Regions from separate parts of the Shewanella sp. BJSY2023SW001 genome, predicted to be linked through region 2. Evidence: predicted binding sites of a transcription regulator. Region 2 holds the regulator's gene; each other region holds the start of a gene.
The links. Region 2 encodes sigma-54, which starts transcription at its own class of promoters, with help from an activator protein. Its sites were predicted from a motif close to GTTGGCACGNNNNTNGNNT; they were not measured.
Positions count from the first base shown of each region.

Region 1: the regulator sigma-54 is predicted to act here: its motif matches at 1,838-1,856, upstream of flgB (flagellar basal body rod protein FlgB).
Region 3: the regulator sigma-54 is predicted to act here: its motif matches at 2,094-2,112, upstream of ACMHXH_RS16415 (nitric-oxide reductase large subunit).
Region 4: the regulator sigma-54 is predicted to act here: its motif matches at 2,087-2,105, upstream of flgF (flagellar basal-body rod protein FlgF).

Region 1 covers NZ_JBKORF010000016.1:10,931-14,010, reverse strand. Annotated here, with positions in the region: gene ACMHXH_RS03530 (chemotaxis protein CheV) at 1-737, shown strand, start outside; gene ACMHXH_RS03525 (CheR family methyltransferase) at 882-1,715, shown strand; gene flgB (flagellar basal body rod protein FlgB) at 1,890-2,288, shown strand; gene flgC (flagellar basal body rod protein FlgC) at 2,291-2,707, shown strand; gene flgD (flagellar hook assembly protein FlgD) at 2,722-3,080, shown strand, end outside.
Region 2 covers NZ_JBKORF010000027.1:13,242-16,321, reverse strand. Annotated here, with positions in the region: gene lptB (LPS export ABC transporter ATP-binding protein) at 1-182, shown strand, start outside; gene ACMHXH_RS06760 (RNA polymerase factor sigma-54) at 278-1,741, shown strand; gene hpf (ribosome hibernation promoting factor) at 1,773-2,060, shown strand; gene ptsN (PTS IIA-like nitrogen regulatory protein PtsN) at 2,063-2,506, shown strand; gene rapZ (RNase adapter RapZ) at 2,503-3,080, shown strand, end outside.
Region 3 covers NZ_JBKORF010000072.1:30,835-33,914, forward strand. Annotated here, with positions in the region: gene ACMHXH_RS16415 (nitric-oxide reductase large subunit) at 1-2,049, opposite strand, end outside; gene ACMHXH_RS16420 (potassium/proton antiporter) at 2,564-3,080, shown strand, end outside.
Region 4 covers NZ_JBKORF010000016.1:6,975-10,054, forward strand. Annotated here, with positions in the region: gene flgH (flagellar basal body L-ring protein FlgH) at 1-494, opposite strand, end outside; gene flgG (flagellar basal-body rod protein FlgG) at 507-1,295, opposite strand; gene flgF (flagellar basal-body rod protein FlgF) at 1,307-2,050, opposite strand; gene flgE (flagellar hook protein FlgE) at 2,216-3,080, opposite strand, start outside.

The sequences.
Region 1 (3,080 bases), on a different contig from region 2:
TGGCCCATATTCGTGGTACGACTGTGTCTGTTATCGACCTCAGTGCGGCGACCGGCGGTAAACCCATAGATGATGTCAAGGATTGCTTCATCATTATTTCCGAATACAACCGCAGCGTGCAGGGTTTTCTGGTTCGTTCAGTTGAGCGGATCATTAACATGAATTGGGAGTCTATCATGCCGCCGCCGGAAGGAGCGGGACGATACTCTTACCTGACCGCTGTGACGGAAATCGAAGGTGAACTGGTTGAAATCCTCGATGTGGAGAAAATTCTTGATGAAATTTCACCGGTCAAGACAGATATCAGCCAAGAAATGGATGAATCTCTCACAATCGACAGGGAGCAGCATTATCATATTATGGTGATTGACGACTCCTCTGTGGCGCGCAAGCAGATCATTCGTGCATTGTCTTCGTTGAATCTGCAGATAGATACCGCTAAAGATGGTCGGGAAGCATTGGAAAAACTGAAGAATATAGCGTCTGGTATGGACAATGTTGCCGATGAAATCCCGTTGATTATTTCGGATATCGAAATGCCGGAAATGGATGGTTACACTCTGACCGCCGAGATCCGTGATGATCCCAAGCTGAAAAATATCAAGGTAGTGCTGCATACCTCGTTGAGCGGGGTATTCAATCAAGCCATGGTACAGAAAGTGGGCGCCAATGATTTTATTGCCAAGTTCAACCCCGACGAACTGGCTTCTGCTGTTAACAAGCATCTGAGTCTATAGCCTTTGTCTGCTGTGACTTTTTATGGCTATAGTGAGTTGGTCTGCTTGTGTTGCAAAGGGGGCTGGGGTATAACGCAGCCCCAGTTTTTAAATGTTGCTGCCTCAATTCGCAGTGACGTTTTTACGGATAGTTAGGACACTAAGGTGCCAGATAAATCTCTCGCGGAAACTGAGTACAATCAATTCAGGCTGTTTCTTGAGCAGCACAGTGGCATTGTATTGGGTGAGAACAAACAGTATTTGGTTCGCAGCCGTTTGGCGCCTTTGATGGGGAAATATGGTTTGCCATCCCTGTCGGACGTTGTTAAGCAATCGATGCGACCCACAGAGCGCCAATTACGGGCTGAAGTCATTGATGCCATGACGACCAACGAAACTCTTTGGTTTCGGGACAAGTATCCTTTTGAATTACTTGGCAATACATTATTGCCCGGTTTTGCCAAGTTGGGTCGGCCGTTGAAGATTTGGTCGGCAGCCTGTTCATCCGGCCAGGAGCCCTATTCACTGGCGATGACAGTGCTCGAATATCAACAGCGTAAGCCGGGAGCTCTGCCGGGTGGGGCGATAATCCAGGCCACCGATCTATCGCCGTCCATGCTCGAGCGTTGTAAAAATGCCGAGTACGATAAGCTGGCATTGGCCCGGGGGCTGTCTGAAGAGCGTAAGCGTCAGTTTTTTGAAGCCCTGCCCAATGGCAATATGCGGGTAAAGGACAATGTTCGTCGTTTGGTCAGTTTTCGGGCTCACAACCTGCTTGAAAGTTACACCTTGCTTGGCAAGTTCGACATCATTTTTTGCCGTAACGTACTTATCTATTTTGCCCCGGAGGCAAAGGCAAAAATACTGCGGCAATTTGCTGCCGCTCTCAATCCCAAGGGGATATTGTTTTTAGGGGCCAGTGAGTCGATTGCCGGTTTGACCGATGAATTCGATATGATTCGCTGCAATCCCGGTATTTATTATCAAAAGAAAAATTAGTTATCTAATTCCTTGATTTTCAATGTTTTTCAATGGCCGCCTGTCAAGTTTGATGGGCTCTTTCTTTTTTATCTCTCAAGTCAATCGCAATCCATTTCTCATCTGTTGCTATAGCCATCATTCCTGGCACAAAGCTTGCTTTGTTTTTGTCGAGTCATTGGAGGAGGCGGTTTTATGGCGATCAGTTTTGATAAGGCCCTTGGCATACATCAATACACTCTGGGTATTCGCGCCCAGCGTGCCGAAGTGCTTGCCAGCAATATAGCCAATGCCGATACCCCGCACTACAAGGCTCGGGATGTGGACTTTTCTTCGGCGTTGCAGGCGGCCAAAGGGCGGCAACAGGGAATGAATATGGCGGCAACGTCTGAAAAGCATTTCGACCTCAAGGCGCTGACAGCCCAACATGTGCAATATCGGGTGCCGGATCAACCGGACACTGGGGATGGCAACACAGTCGATATGCAAAAAGAGCAGCAGGCCTTTATGCAAAATGCGCTTGAATATCAGATGTCGCTTGGGTTCCTCGACGGTAAGTTCGCCGGCATGAAAAAGGCATTGAAAGGAGATTAATCATGAGTTTGTACAATATTTTCAATGTTGCGGGTTCGGGAATGTCGGCGCAGTCGGTACGTTTGAATACTACCGCCAGTAACATAGCCAACGCAGATTCTGTTTCTTCCAGTATCGATAAGACCTACAAGGCACGGCATCCCATTTTTGAGGCCGAACTGGCCAAGGCTAATGGCCAACAGCAACAAGGGGCAGCGGTCAAAGTCAAAGGCATAGTGGAAAGCGATAAACCCTTGCTGAAAGAGTATTCGCCGGATCATCCCATGGCAGATGCCGACGGTTTTATCTACAAACCCAATGTCAATGTAGTGGAAGAGATGGCCGATATGATTTCCGCCTCCCGTTCCTATCAGATGAATGTTCAGGTAGCCGATGCAGCCAAGTCCATGCTGCAACAAACCCTGAGAATGGGCAAATAACGGAGGCATAGCCCATGAGCGTCAATTCAGTTAACCCTTTTCTCGACAGTATCCAGGTGCAATCGGGTACTGAAACCAAGAAAAGCAATAATCAACAACTGACCCAGGAAGACTTCTTCTCGCTCCTCAGTCAGCAGTTGTCTATGCAGGATCCTTTCAAGCCGGTGGATAACGATCAGATGATCGCCCAGATGGCGTCGTTTGCCACAGTGGATGGTATCTCTAACCTGAATGAAGAAATAGTTAACCTCAATTCGTTAATGACTTCGAGTCAGGCATTGCAGGCATCAGGCTTGGTGGGGCAGAAAGTGCTGATCCCGGCGGGCACCGGCTATGTTTCCGAGGAAGACCCAACGCTCAAAGGGGTGATCAC
Region 2 (3,080 bases):
AGCTTAAGTCCCGCGGTTTGGGGGTGCTGATCACAGACCACAATGTTCGCGAAACGCTCGACGTTTGTGAGCGAGCCTACATTGTCAGCCATGGGCAGTTGATTGCCGAGGGCACACCCGCTGAAATCTTGGACAACCAGCAAGTGCGTGCTGTGTACTTAGGCGAACAATTCAGGCTATAGTTAGGATCATGTCATCCGGCGGCAATTCCGGGTATTATAGTTTGTTATTATTGAATTTTTTCCTTGAAAAATAACGAGTAGGGATTAGCGGTATAATGAAAGCGTCACTCCAGCTCAAATTGGGTCAACAGTTGACCATGACACCTCAGTTGCAGCAGGCAATTCGCCTGCTGCAACTGTCGTCCCTTGAGCTGCAGCAGGAAATCCAGGAAGCCTTGGAAGCCAACCCTCTGTTGGAGATGGCCGAGGACAACCAGGATGACGCTATCGACGACAACCACAAGGAAAACGACGCCGGCGAATTGAGCGTCAAGCAGGAAGATGGTTCCACGGTAGAAACCTCAGAGGCATTGAACAATGAGTCTATGCCGGATGAATTGCCTATGGATACCACCTGGGATGAAGTCTTTACCGCCGCCAGCGCCTCAGGGCCGGCTATGGGCCGTGAAGATGACATGCCCTTCCAGGGTGAAACCAGCGAAGGTCTCTATGAACACCTAGAATGGCAAAAGAACCTGACCCCGTTTTCCGATACCGACGACGCCATTGCCACCGCCATCATAGATGCCATCGACGAGCAGGGCTATCTAACCCAGAGCACTGAGGAGATCCTCGAAGCCATGGGCAACCCTGAGATTGAGCTCGATGAAGTCGAGGCGGTACTCAAGCGGATCCAGCACTTCGATCCCATCGGCATCGCCTCCAGAGATCTGCGCGAATGCCTGCTGATCCAATTGCAACAGTTTAACGCCGACACCCCGCATCTGGCCGACGCCCGCTTGTTGATTGACGAACATCTGGATCTCATCGCTACCCGCGACTTTCGCACCCTAATGCGTAAGACCAAGCTCAAGGAAGATCAACTGCGTGACGCCATCAACCTTATTCAGAGCCTCAATCCCCGCCCCGGTTTGCTGGTGCAGCCGATGGACGAGGAATATGTGATCCCGGATGTCAGCGTCTGGAAGAAGAACGGGCGCTGGGTGGTGGAGCTCAATCCGGACTGTATGCCCAAACTCGGGATCAACCAACAGTATGCTGCCATGGCCCGTAGCGCCCGCAGCCAATCAGACAGCCAGTTTATTCGTGGTCATCTTCAGGAAGCCAAATGGTTTATCAAGAGCCTGGAGAGCCGCAACGACACCCTGCTCAAGGTGGCCAACTGCATAGTGCAGTTCCAGCAGGGATTTTTTGAATATGGTGAAGAGGCCATGAAACCCATGGTACTCAACGATATTGCCGAGGCGGTCGAGATGCATGAATCGACCATCTCCAGGGTCACCACTCAAAAGTATATGCATACCCCAAGGGGAATATTTGAATTGAAGTACTTCTTCTCCAGCCATGTCGGTACCGAAGATGGCGGAGAATGCTCTTCCACGGCGATCAGGGCTTTTATCAAGAAGCTCGTGGCAGCGGAAAACCAGAAGAAACCTTTGAGCGACAGCAAGATGGCACAACTTCTGGCAGAACAGGGAATCAACGTTGCAAGACGCACCATAGCCAAGTATCGCGAGGCTATGATGATACCACCGTCGAACCAGCGTAAGAGTTTATAAATCCACAGTTGGAAATTGGAGGAATCTTTCTATGCAAATCAACCTGACAGGACATCATATCGAGATCACCGACTCACTGCGTGACTATGTGGAAAGTAAGTTTTCGAAACTTGAACGCCATTTCGAACAGATCAATAATGTGCACGTTGTGCTCAATGTACAAAAACTGCAACAGATTGCCGAAGCCAAGATCAACCTCACAGGCGGCGAAGTCTATGCAACTTCTGAACATGCCGACATGTATGCCGCCATCGACGTTCTGATTGATAAATTGGATCGTCAGGTCATTAAACACAAAGAAAAGCTGACAAAACACTAACGATGGAACTGAGTACCATCCTGCGGCCGGAGTGCACTACCTGTGCCACTCCGGGCAGTAAGAAAAAGGTACTGGAGCTAATTAGCGATCTCGCCAGCGCCCAGTACCCCACCCTTTCCTCTCAAGCGATTTTTGAAAGCCTTTTGGCCCGCGAAAAGATGGGGAGCACAGGTATAGGTAATGGTATTGCGATTCCGCATGGCCGGCTGCCTGATATCACAGAGCCGATTGCCGTGCTGGTCAAATGCGAAGAGCCTATCGCCTTCGATGCCATAGACAACCAACCGGTGGACATACTGTTCGCCCTTCTGGTTCCCGCAGATCAATGCCAACAACATCTGAGTACCCTGTCTGCCATGGCTGAAAAGCTCAGCGACAAAGCAATACTCAAGCAGTTGCGTAAATCCCGCGATGAAACAGAACTCTATCAGGTGATCACAGGATGAAACTCGCTATAGTCTCAGGCCGCTCCGGTTCCGGAAAATCCGTTGCCCTCAGGGTACTCGAAGACCTGGGTTACTACTGTGTGGATAATCTGCCCCTGCCCATGATAGGCAGCCTGCTGGAAAACCTCCGAGGCAGCAATGATCTGGTCGCCATCAGCATAGATGTGCGCAACATGCCGGATCAGGAAAAAGTGCTGGAAAAACAGTTGGCGGCACTGCCGGAAAACACCCAACTGACCAGCTTCTTCCTCAACGCTTCCGATAAAGTACTCCTTAAACGCTACAGCGAAACCCGCAGATTACACCCCCTATCCAAGAGCACTGTCTCGCTGCAAGATGCCATCAAGCACGAAGGTAAGTTGCTGGAGCCTATGTCGAAACTGGTGGATCACTACATAGATACCTCGGCACTGAATATCTATGAACTCAGTGACAAAGTGCGAGAAATTCTGCTGGGCAGCGTCGACAAAGAGTTGGTGATCAACTTCGAATCGTTCGGCTTCAAGCACGGCATGCCCCAGGAAGCCGACTTCATGTTTGATGTGCGCTTTCTGCCCAACCCTCACTGGGAACC
Region 3 (3,080 bases), on a different contig from region 2:
CAATGACAGGAACAGCATGGCGGCCAGCCCCAGATTCAGGCTCCAGAATGCTCCCTTGAGCCACTTGTCTTCCCAGCGCAGTTTACCGGCAAGTCCTGACAGGCAGAACAACATCAGGCCTATCCCCAACATGCCGTAGACTCCCATAAAGGCGCCGTGGGCGTGGGTGGCCGTGGTATTCAGCCCTTGAATGTAATAGAGGGCAATCGGTGGATTGATCAGGAAGCCCAGTACACCGGCGCCCACCAGATTCCAGAAAGCGGTGGCAACAAAGAACATGATGGCCCAGTGATAGCGTTGCATCCAGGGAGCGGCCCGGCGCAGGCGATAGCTTTCTACCGCTTCAAAACCGATAAGGGCCAGAGGCACCACTTCCAACGCCGAGAAGATAGCGCCCCAGGCGATGACCGAAGTGGGGGTGCCGGTGAAATAGAGGTGATGCAGTGTGCCTATCAGGCCCCCGGTCAGGAAGATCAGGGTAGAGAAGAGTACCGCACCATTGGCACTGCGGGCACGGATAAGGCCAAGACGCACAAACATCAGGGCGATAACCGAGGTGGCAAAGGTTTCAAAGAAGCCTTCAACCCACAGATGTACTACCCACCAACGCCAGTATTCGGCGATGGCAAGGTTAGTGTGTTTACCCATAAACAGCCCGGCACCATAGAAGAGGCCGATGGCGACACAGGAGGCGTAGAGTACCCAGAGCACAGGCTTTAGCTCAGATTCCTGTTTCAGGGCGGGCAACATGGCGCGGCTCACCAGCGCCAGCCAGATCATCAATCCGGCTAACAGCAGCAATTGCCAAACCCGGCCGAGATCTATGTATTCATATCCCTGGTGACCGAAGAGGAAGTTGTTGTCCAGCGAGAAATATTGTTGTACCCCCAGCCATTCACCGGCCATGGAGCCCAGCACCACTACCAGCAGAGCGACCCACAGTAGGTTGACACCGAAGCGTTGATATTTTGGCTCGTGGCCGGAAAGCGCCGGCGCGATATAGAGCCCGGTACCGAGCCAGGCCGTCGCTATCCAGAATACAGCCAGTTGAGTATGCCAGGTGCGGGTCACTGAATAGGGCAGGATCTCACTCAAGGGAAAACCGTAAAACTCCTGGCCTTCAACCGCATAGTGCGCCGTGACGCCACCTAGCAGTATCTGCAGCAGAAATAGGCCGATAGCGGTAATGAAATATTTACCCGTGGCCTTTTGTGAAGGGGTGGGTTTGTGTCTGAACAGGGGATCTTCTGTGGCGGGAGCCGGCAGCGCTTCATGTTTGCCGGCGGCATGATACCAAACTAGGGCACCGATACCGGCCAGCAGAGTCACTATGCTCAGAATCGACCAGACGATATTGTCTGAGGTCGGTGTGTTGCCCAGTTGCGGATCGTAGGGCCAATTGTTGGTGTAGCTGTAACTGGCATCCGGGCGCTCGGTCACTGCGGCCCAAGCGCCCCAAAACAGGAAGGCATTGAGCTGCTGACGGCGTTCGGCAGATCCTATGGTATTGGTTTTCATCGCATAGGCTTCTCGCAGCTCATTCAGCGCGGGATCGTCACCAAACAAAGATTGATAGTGCTGACTCACTTGCGCCATGGCAGCGATACGGGTGTCGGAAAGCACCACCCGGGTGTGACCTCTCTCATCTGTAGTGACAGTGTTATGGCGCAAATCGTCCCTTAAAGCTTGCTCCAATGCGGCCTGAGTACTCTTGTCCAGGCTATTGAAAGGCTTGTTGTATGTCTCCTTGGCGCGAATATCCAGCCAGGCTTCGGCCTCACGGTGCAGCCAGTCTGCAGTCCAATCCGGAGCCACATAAGCGCCATGGCCCCAGACGGAGCCCAACTGATGCCCGCCCATGGAGCGCCAAACCAGCTGCCCTTGTTCTATGTCCTTGCCGCTGAAAACCACTTGGCCCTGGCTGTCGCTATAGACATCGGCAATCGGTGGTTTTTCCCGATAGATTTCACTGCCGATACTGAGAAGTACAGTGAAAGAAGCGACCAACACAAGTAACAGTGCGATCAGGGTGAATTTTTGTCTGCTCATTGGCATCCCTCTGACAAAGTCTATTTGATAGGTTTTCCTTCATAGAGCAGCTAATGTGCCAAGTTTTATTCTTGTTTTTAATCAGTGTCTTACTTTTTTGTGTGTTTTTGATTGTGTCATTTTGATTGTATTTTGAATGTCTTTTTAACATTACAAAGTGTCATTATGACACTGAATGTTTGCCCTGAAGCCATCACTGATATATTGATGAGGATTCTTGGATTTCAAATTCTTTAGTTGATTGAAAAAATTAAGTTTTTTTCATTAATTTGAGTTTATGTTTCTTTGGCTTCATATTTGATGTTTTATTGGTAAATTTTCTATTTTTTAAGGGGTTACACGGCTTCTTTTGCTGGTCTTTTTCGCTGAAAGCGAAAATAAGTCAACTGTTTCTACTGAAAAATAACCCTAATTAATGATATAATTCCGTTTGTAACCCACGTGTTTTCCGGAGTCTCATTAGAGTCAGGTTTCTCTTTTATTAGCTTCCCCGCATTTTCAACTGGAGGGTCATTTGAACGCAGATATCATCAACAGCTTTTTCCTTGTCGGGGCCTTGCTTGTCGCAGTCAGTGTATTGCTCAGCCCGGTGTCGTCGCGACTCGGTATTCCTATTTTGGTGGTATTTCTTGCGGTGGGTATCTTTGCCGGTGAAGATGGCCCAGGCGGCATAGTATTCAATGACTATTCAGTGGCTTATTTGGTCAGTAACCTGGCGCTGGCTGTTATTCTGCTCGATGGTGGCATGCGTACCCGGGTTGCCAGTTTCAGGGTGGCATTGTGGCCGGCCTTGTCCTTGGCCACTTTTGGGGTGGCGTTAACCACCACGCTGACAGGTTTATTGGCTGCCTGGCTGTTTGATCTCAGCTTACTTCAGGGCATGTTGGTGGGGGCCATTGTTGGTTCGACCGATGCCGCGGCGGTATTTAGCCTGCTCAAAGGCAAAAACGTGAACGAGCGTGTCGGTTCGACACTGGAAATAGAATCCGGTTGTAATGACCCCATGGCCGTGTTTTTGACCGTGACGCTGA
Region 4 (3,080 bases), on a different contig from region 2:
CCATTATTGATGGTGATCCACTTTTCACCGCGAATAACCAGGTTGCCATTGCCCAGCACCTGCATCACGTTGGCCGAAATTTGCCCGGAGAGACTGTTGCTCTGATCGGCATCGGCTTCACGATTGGTATCCATGCTATCGCCGTAGCGAAAATCCAACGGGTTGCCCTTAATAGTGACATTGTTGCCGCCCATGTAGAGCGGGTTCACTGACATGTCCGAGCCTTTTTTGATCTTGTTGCCGACGCTCTTTTTCGCCTGGGTCGACTCCACCAATACCACAGTGATGATGTCCCCTACCCTGTGCGCCCGCAGATCCGAATACAGTGAAGATGCCTGGCTGTCCTGATAGATAGAGCCGGTCGGTGCTATTCGGGTCGGCGGCGCTTCAGGATACACAGGCGCAAAATAGGGATCATCGGCTATGGGTTTATTCTGGGTAGAGCTGCAAGCCCCCAGAAGTAAAGCCGGAATGATAAGGAACAAGGGTTTCATCACATCACCTCATCACAGATTCTGGTTCACGTAGGCCAGCATCTGGTCTACGGCTGAAATGACTTTGGAGTTCATTTCATAGATCCGCTGACTTTCAATCAGGTTAACCAGTTCTTCGGTCACGTTAACGTTGGAAGTTTCCAGCGACCCCTGACGAATAGAGCCCAAACCGTCCAGTGAGGCAGTCCCCTGAATTGGGGTGCCGCTGGCGCCCGTCTCCAGATAGAGGTTTTGCCCTATGGGATCCAGGCCGGATGGATTAATGAAGTCAGAGATAGTCAGTTGGCCCACCACCTGGTTTTCGGCGGCTCCAGGGGTTTTAACCGACACTTCACCTTCGGCGGAAACCGTAATACTGGTGGCATCGTCCGGAATGGTAATGGCAGGCTGCAACACATAGCCGGCGCCGGAAGTCACTATCTGGCCGGTGTCATCCAAACTGAACTGGCCATTACGAGTGTAGGCAGTGGTGCCATCAGGCAGTTGAATTTCAAAGAAGCCCGGGCCCTCAATCATCATATCCAGCGCGTTATCTGTGGTTTGCAAATTACCCTGGGAAAAAATTTTCTGGGTGGCCACCACTTTAGTGCCTGCGCCCAGGTTAAGGCCGTTGGGCAACTTGGTGTTGGAGGCACTGATACCACCGGCCTGATTGACCGTCTGATACAGTAAGTCTTCAAATACCGCCCGGCCCTTCTTGTAGCCTATGGTGCTGGCATTAGCGACGTTATTTGAAATCACCGAGATGTCCGTTTGCTGGGCATCTAACCCAGTCTTACTTATCCATAACGCGGGATGCATATCAATTACTCCTAGCTAATGCGCATCAGTGAAGCGGACGACTTGTCGTTCTCTTCTGCGGTTTTCATCATTTTCACCTGCAACTCAAACTGACGTTGCAACTCAATCAGGTTGACCATCTCATCCACGGCATTGACATTGCTGCCTTCCACTGCGCCGCTTTCCACGTTGACAAAGGGATCGGCGGCGGCCGGATTACCATCCAGAGTGCGGAACAAGCCATCTTCACCGCGCATCAGGTTCTGATTGCCCGGGTTGACCAGCTTGATGCGCCCCACTTCTTCTATCACCTCGGCGGTTGCGCCCTGGGGACGAATGGAGATAGTGCCGTCAGTGGCAACCTGAATTTTGTCTATCGGCAACGGCAGCACTATTGGGCCGTTATCACCCATCACAGGGTTGCCCCTGTCGTTACGCAGCAAACCTGTGGTGTCAAAACTCAGACTACCGGAGCGGGTATAGGCCTCACTACCATCGGCGGCCTGCACCGCAATCCAGCCTTGATCTTTGATGGCAATATCCAGATCCCGCCCGGTCGATTTGATAGGGCCGGACTGAAAGTTGGCCGAGGGCGACTCTGTCATGGCGAACACCCGGGTCGGCAAGCCTTCGCCGAAGGCTTGCATCGCACGAGCCTGAGCCATGTCGGCCTTGAAACCATCAGTATTGGCATTGGCCAGGTTGTTACCCCTAACCGCCAGCGCATTCATGTTTTGTTTGGCGCCAGTCATGGCGACATAGAGAAGTTTGTCCACCTGCTGCTCCGTCAATCTTTTTACCTATTCAGGTAAAAGCAAACATCGTGCCAATAAAATGAGCAGTTGAGCACTAGGACAGCAGAAGAACTTCAGTAACTTGGGAATTAATAGGCGAAGGTGCGGCAAGACATTGCCGGGCGGCAATGTCTTGCACAGGAAGGCTTAGCGGATCTGCAATACGGTTTGCTGTAGTGTATTGTTCACTTCCAGAGTACGGGAGTTGGCCTGAAAGTTACGTTGAGCCGAAATCAAATCCACCAGCTCAGTGGTCAGGTCAACGTTGGATTGCTCCAGTGTTGATGAACGGATACTGCCAAACACACCGCTGTTGGCCTCACCAGCCAGCGCCGCGCCTGAATCCAGGCTGGCTTTCCAGGAGGTGTTACCCACCTGGCTCAGTCCCTGCTCATTGGAGAAGCGTGCCAACGCCACCCGTGCCAGAGGTACTGTTGAGCCATTGCTGTACTTGGCAGAGATCAAACCATCAGTACCCACTTCAACATTGGTCAAACGGCCCACTGTCACACCATCCTGCGTCAATTCCGTGGCGTTGAACTTTTCCGAGAACTGGGTCGGATTATTGAAATCTATGGTTATCGCTTGAGTGCCGTCAGCAGCCGGACCAAGAACGTTGGCCCCGCCAACTCCCAACTGCTCTGTGGTGATCACCGCAGGATCTGAACCAATATAACCGCCGACATCGTTGAACTTGAGCACAGCACCAGTCCAGCCACCTGCAGTTTGTGCTGTGCCTGTACCATCCGCAGTACCGTCACCGTTAGTGTCCGTGTTGTAGGTTCCGGCGCCGCCACCCAGATTGACCGGCTTGTCGTCAATGGCGTAGTAGGCCACCCAGTTACTCTCACCGGTATGAGCACCATTTTCCGGACGCACAAAATAGGTGGTCAGGGTATGAGAGTTACCCAAAGAGTCATAAATGGTCACTGCGGTTGAGTTGTTGAAAGTGTCTGACTTGGATGGGTCAAACAAAGCCGGGTCTTTAGTTTCTTGAGTGGAGTCCAGGTTC